2 regions of the Spirosoma agri genome follow, and region 1 is predicted to be linked to the other one. Evidence: riboswitches for the same ligand, from Rfam matches in the RefSeq annotation. Region 1 holds a riboswitch; the other holds the start of a gene.
The links. Region 1 has a riboswitch for cobalamin ahead of metE (5-methyltetrahydropteroyltriglutamate--homocysteine S-methyltransferase). Riboswitches for the same ligand answer to the same signal wherever they lie in the genome.
Positions count from the first base shown of each region.

Region 2: linked by a shared signal. The riboswitch ahead of GK091_RS07065 (TonB-dependent receptor plug domain-containing protein) and the one ahead of metE (5-methyltetrahydropteroyltriglutamate--homocysteine S-methyltransferase) in region 1 are both predicted to bind cobalamin.

Region 1 covers NZ_JAAGNZ010000001.1:1,993,134-1,996,553, forward strand. Annotated here, with positions in the region: gene GK091_RS08145 (cation diffusion facilitator family transporter) at 62-1,003, opposite strand; cobalamin riboswitch at 1,172-1,372, shown strand; gene metE (5-methyltetrahydropteroyltriglutamate--homocysteine S-methyltransferase) at 1,533-3,420, shown strand, end outside.
Region 2 covers NZ_JAAGNZ010000001.1:1,717,733-1,721,152, reverse strand. Annotated here, with positions in the region: gene GK091_RS07070 (M16 family metallopeptidase) at 1-992, shown strand, start outside; cobalamin riboswitch at 1,101-1,291, shown strand; gene GK091_RS07065 (TonB-dependent receptor plug domain-containing protein) at 1,439-3,420, shown strand, end outside.

The DNA of each region.
Region 1 (3,420 bases):
TTTAATCACCCGATTAGGTTATAGCCTGGTGGGCAATCACGAAGCTGGAGGTAAAACCTATTTATCCGCATTCACCGGCTCCACAATCGGCTTCGGCACTGAACTCGGTTTCGAGCGTAGCGTGGCCAATGTTGCGGTGTAACAAGCGATGCCGAACGTCGGCTTTTAGGGCCGTCTCGGCAGCATCCGACAAGCCCGGTTGCAGGACAAGATGCGCCGTAAGGGCGTTTTCGGTAGTGCTCATCGCCCACACATGAACGTGATGTACATCGCGCACGCCCGCAACAGCACGCAGGTCGGCGAGTACGGCGGGAAGATCAATCGTGGCCGGAACCCCATCGAGTGAAAGTCGTAAACTGTCGTTCAATAGTCGCCACGTCGAACCCAGAATAACGGCAGCGACCACCAGCCCGATAACGGGGTCGAGCCAGACCCAGCCGGTGTAACTGATGATGATGCCCGCAACCACTACGCCAAGCGATACCAGTGCATCGGCTGCCAGGTGCAGATAAGCGCCCTTGATGTTCAGGTCGTGGTCTTTGTCCCGGAAGAACAGGAGTGCCGAACCCGCGTTCACGAGAATACCAAATCCGGCGACCCAGGCAACCTGCCCCCCGGCAACGGGTTCAGGGTGGCGAAAGCGCTGGATGCTTTCCCATAAAATAGCCCCGATCGTAACCAGCAGAACAACCGCGTTGGTCAGGGAGGCCAGTACGGTGCTTTTACGATAGCCGTACGTGAAACTCGGCGTCTGACGAATGCGCGCCAGCCGGAAGGCCAGCAGCGAAAGTAACAGACCGGCTACGTCGCTGAGGTTATGACCCGCATCGGCAATGAGGGCCAGTGAGTTATAATAAACGCCCAGCGTAAATTCGACGGCTACATACACGGCGTTCAGGACGGCTCCAATGACCAGCGCCCTGTTCACCGACGTCAGAACTGTGGGTCCGTGGCTGTGTCCGGCGTGGCTATGTGAATGGTCGTGATGGTGTTCGTGCGCCATAAGTATACGTTCTGCTTACTAACGATTGGATGGGTGGAGTGGTTTCGAGATTTGGTACAACGACGGGTGATTTACGGTTTGTCGTTCCCCGGAGAAAGAATTGCAAACGCAATGTTTTCTTGTTTTTGCCGACCGAATCCAGTTAGTTTGCCGCAACGTTCTTTGTTTTCCGTCAAATTAGCTATCGGTTTTCCTGAGAGGTTCAGGAAATGAAAAAGGAATCGTGTGAGAATCACGAGCAGACGTTGCTACTGTCAGTGACCATTTAGAGAAGGGTTTGCCCTCGATGTCCATTGTCCCGCTACTGGGATGAGAAGGACGGCAGATACCGTCACAAGCCAGGAGACTTGCCTTTAGCTTTGCTGATTACGCCCACACGCGATTGGGCTTCATCAAGATTGACGTTCCTTTCATTACCTGCTTCGTTTCGAGGCCAGGTCGGGTATGTCGTGTTGGTAAAGTATTGATAATGAGTGGGCGTATGGAGTTCGGCATCGAACGCGATCAATCATTTTATCTTATTTACAACATGATCGCACACAATCTCGGCTATCCACGAATCGGTAGCCACCGCGAACTCAAACGGGCCAGTGAACAATTCTGGGCCCAGAAAATTACCCGTCAACAGCTGGAAGAGACCGGTCGGCGTATTCGACAGGACAACTGGCTGACGCAGCAGCAGGCTGGCATTACGCTGGTTCCCTGCAATGATTTTTCGTTCTACGATCAGGTGCTGGACATGTCGCTGACCGTTGGGGCGATTCCCGAGCGGTTTCGACCACTGGCCGGTCCGGATGATGACCGACTGACCCTGTACTTCGCCATGGCGCGCGGCTATCAGCAGAACGGTCTGGACCTGAAGGCGATGGAAATGACAAAATGGTTCGATACCAACTACCATTACATCGTACCGGAATTTACCGCCAACCAAGCATTCGAACTCGTTTCTGACAAGATTTTTACCGAATTTGACGAAGCCCGGCAAACGCTCGGTGTTACGCCAAAACCTGTGCTCATTGGGCCGGTGTCGTATCTGCTGCTCGGGAAAGAAAAAGAAGCGGACTTCGACCGGCTGGATTTACTGGATCGTCTACTGCCGGTTTATGAGCAGGTGCTGACTCGTCTACAGGCGCAGGGGGCTGACTGGGTTCAACTCGACGAACCGTGTCTATCGCTCGATCTGACCGATCAGCAGCGCGAAGCATTCGCCACGACCTACAACCGAATTCGGCGTCAATTCCCGCAGCTGAACCTACTCCTGGCCTCGTACTTTGAATGCTATGGAGCCAACCTGAATCTGGCCGTACAGTTGCCGGTCCATGCGCTTCACCTCGATCTGGTGCGTTGCCCAAGTCAGTTAGACGACATCCTGCAAACGGACTTCGTGTCGACCAAAACGTGCCTGTCATTGGGCGTTGTTGATGGACGGAACATCTGGATCAATGATCTGGAGCGTTCGCGAACCACGATTCAGCGGGCGGTAGTCGCGTTGGGTCAAGAGCGAGTATTGATCGCGCCTTCCTGCTCGCTGTTGCACGTTCCCTGCGACCTGAATTCGGAAATGCGTAACGAAGGGCTGACGCCCGAAATCAAGCAATGGCTGGCCTTTGCCCGGCAGAAACTGGATGAAGTAGCCACACTGGTTCGCCTGGTTAATGAGCCGGAAAACGAGCAGGTCGGTAACGTGCTGGCCAAAAATCAGGATGCCCTGAACGCCCGCCGATCCTCTGCCCTCATCAATCGGCCCGCGGTACGGGCCCGGTTAAACGCACTGACTGAGCAGGATGCTCAACGCGGAGCCGCCTTTGCGGAACGGCAGGCACTTCAGCATGAGCGGTTGCAACTACCCCTGTTTCCGACGACGACGATTGGCTCATTTCCGCAAACGGATGCCGTTCGGACCAACCGGTCTACGTACAAAAAGGGCGAACGGACACTCGACCAGTACGAAAAATTTATTCGGGTCGAAACCGAACAGGCGATCCGGTGGCAGGAGGAAATTGGTCTGGACGTGCTGGTTCACGGCGAATTTGAGCGTAACGACATGGTTGAATATTTCGGCGAATTGCTCGACGGGTTTGCCTTCAGCGACAACGGCTGGGTGCAGAGCTACGGCTCCCGCTGCGTGAAACCGCCGATCATCTACGGAGATGTGCACCGCCCCGCCCCAATGACTGTACGCTGGTCGGCCTATGCGCAATCGCTGACCGACAAGCCGGTCAAGGGGATGCTTACGGGTCCGGTTACGATTCTGCAATGGTCGTTCGTGCGCGATGATCAGCCGCGTCGGGATACCTGTCTGCAAATCGCACTGGCCATTCATGATGAGGTCGTTGATCTGGAAAAAGCCGGTATTCAGCTTATACAGATTGATGAACCCGCGCTGCGTGAGGGTCTTCCGCTGCGTCGCGAAAACT
Region 2 (3,420 bases), 280 kb from region 1:
TGATCACGAAACCCACTTTCGATCAGGCCGAGTTCGACAGATACAAGCAACGCCAGTTACTTCAGCTGACCCAGCAGAAAGAAAGTCCACGCTCGGTTGTCAACTCGTACTTCAACCGCTTTGTGTACGATTCACATCCTTACGCAAACCCCGTGTCGGGAACGTCAACCGCCGTATCGGCCATTACGGCAAACGATGCCCGTCAGTTCTACCAGAAAAACTACACGGCTGATCGGGCCGCCATTGCCATCGTGGGCGATTTTAACACCGCGGCCATGAAAAAACGGATCACGGACCTGTTCGGCAATTGGAAAACCGCAGCGGCCACGTCACCTAAATTGACCGATCCAACGGTATCGTTCGACAAAAACCGGGTATTGCTGATCAACAAAGACGACGCCCGCGAGACGACGTTTCTGATTGGCGGGAAGGGCATTACGCAAAACAACCCCGACTTCATCCCGGTTACGGTGGTCAATACCATTCTGGGTGGGCGGTTTACGTCCTGGCTCAACGACGCCCTGCGCGTCAACTCGGGGCTTACATACGGCGCGGGCAGTCGCTTCGGCACCTTCCGCAATAGTGGCACGTTTGCCATCTCGACCTTTACGAAAGTTAGCACGACAACGGAAGCCATCGACATGGCTCTGCACGTACTCGACAGCCTGCACCGGACTGGTATCGACGAGAAGACGCTGAGTTCGGCGAAAAACTACGTCAAAGCGGACTTCCCACCCCGTTACGAATCGGCCAGCGAGTTGGCGAACCTGCTGACGGATATGTTCAGTCTGGGCTTCGACGAGTCGTTTATCAACAATTTCCAGAAGAACGTCGATGGGTTGACCGTGGCGAAAACGCGGCAGATCATCGACCAGTATTTCCCAAAAAACAACCTGCAATTCGTCCTCATCGGTAAAGCCGACACGATTCGGGATAAGGTGAAGAAATACGGCACCGTCACCGAGAAGGAAATAAAAGCCGACGGTTTTTAAGTAGCGCGGACATCTTGTCCGCAGAGAGACGGAACTGGCGAGGCAAAATCGCTCTTGCAACTCCATTCCTCTGCGGACAGGATGTCCGCCTTACGAGTTTATCCCCTATCTTTGCCCCGCGTTTAAGGTTTGCCCTTCTTCGGATGGGTAATTAAAAGGGAACACCGGTGCGAATCCGGGGCTATTCCCGTAGCTGTAAGTTCTAGTAACCAGCCAGCAGCATAACAGCCACTGCCCTCGGGTGGGAAGGCGTTGCTGGTCGAACGAGCCAGAAGACCTGCCTCAAACGAATTCATGATTCGAGCTTTCGGGTAAAAAGCCGGGGATGAAAGACAGTTCGATGGGGTGGCCTGGTCACCTGTGCGGTCACAAACGGGCCTTTGGTTGCGTTTGTCTTTTATTTCAGTTTCCGACAGCTCATTACTTAATCTCCGTTTATCTGATTAATGATGAGCAAAATCAGTACCTTATTGTCGGCCGCTCTGGCCGTATCAAGCCTGTCCGCTTTGGCGCAGGAAAATCCCCAACCCGCTTCGTCGCGACCGGTTCAGCTGGATGCCGTTACCGTTACCGCCAACAAAACGGAACAGAAACTGTCGCAAACCGGCAAGGTCGTCACCGTACTATCCGACTCCGTCTTACAGCGTTACGCGACTCAGACCGTGAGCGAACTCTTGTCACGGCAGGCCGGTCTGCAAATTGTAGGGTCGAATGGACCATTGGGCACCAACCCGGACATTTACCTGCGGGGCGCTTCGTCCGGCAACACCCTGATTCTACTCGATGGTCTGCCAGTGTATGACCCATCCGGAACGTCCAACACGTTCGACCTGAATTTACTGACCGTGGGCGAATGCGATCGCATTGAGATTCTTCGGGGGGCGCAATCAACCAGTTACGGGTCTGATGCTGTAGCCGGAGTCATCAACATTTTTACGAAGCGGGGTAGCAATGCAGCTGGCAATAAACCATTCGGCGTGAATGCTTCCCTCAACTACGGAACGTATAAAACCTTCCGGGGAACGGTTGGCGTGAACGGTCAGACAAGCCGGTTATCGTATAACGTTCAGTACACGCGCTTATCATCGGCGGGTTTTTCGGCGGCTACCGACCGAATCGGTACTCAGAATTTCGACAACGATGGCTACAAACAGAACGCGCTGGTGGCGAACCTGACGTTGCAACTATCATCCCGGTTGAGCTGGAAATTGCAGGGGTTAACGACGGGCTATACGGCGGATATTGACAACGGAGCGTTTGCCGACGAAAAAGATTATACGTATAAGAACACGTTTAAGCGGTTTGCGACGGGGTTCGAGTATAAACACGCCCACGGACGGCTGATGCTTAATTACGGAATCAGCGACAGTCGCCGGACGTACAAAAACGATTCGACGAGTGTGGAAGCGAACGCATCCGAACGTTATTCGTATCAGGAATACGGCGGAGTGACTCATTTCCTTGAAGCGTATCACAACCTGAAATTGGGTTCGTGGGGTGAAATCCTGACGGGCGTAGATTACCGATTCAGCAATACCGACCAATCGTATTTATCGATCAGCCAGTATGGGCCCTACCAGTCGCCACCGATTGGTGCTGATACCGCCCGCATTGGCCAGCTTGGTATTTACGCTACCGGTATCCTGACGCCCTACCGCGGTCTTTCGGTCGAGCTGGGTGGTCGCTACAGCCGCAACTCGTTGTACGGCAACGTATTCACGTATTCGTTCAACCCGTCGTATCTGGTGTCTGACCGGATCAAGCTGTTCGTTAACCTGTCGTCGGGTTTCCGGGCACCTACGCTGTACCAGCTTTTCTCGCCTTACGGCAACAAGGCCCTTCGTCCTGAATATAGCTGGTCTACCGAAGCGGGGGTTCAGCTGTTTACCCGCAGCCGCAATGCCTGGGTTCGCGCCGTGTATTTTGACCGGCAGATCAAGGACGTGCTGTTCTTCGAGTCACTGAACACGGCTCCTTATGGCCGTTACATCAACTTCGACCGGCAGCACGACCACGGCGTTGAGCTGGAAGCACAGGCCGAAGTAAACAAACTGACCTTCACGGGTAACGTTCTGTTTCTGACCGGTGCCGTAAAAACGAACACGGCTGGCCGCGATACGACGTACAATAACCTGTTCCGGCGACCTAAAACGCAGCTAAACCTAAGCGTTGGCTACCGCGTTGTTCCAACCCTGTTCGTTTCAGCAACGTTGCGCTCGATTGGCGATCGGACCGACCGGTTTTTCAACAACGAGACATTTCGCACGGACAACGTAACGCTGGCGGCTTACACGACGATCGATCTGTATGTGGAAGGAAAAATTACGCCACAATTGCGTCTTTATGCCGACGTTCGCAACCTGTTTGACCAAACCTATTACGATATTTACGGGTACAATACCCGCCGTCGGAATGCAACCGTCGGGCT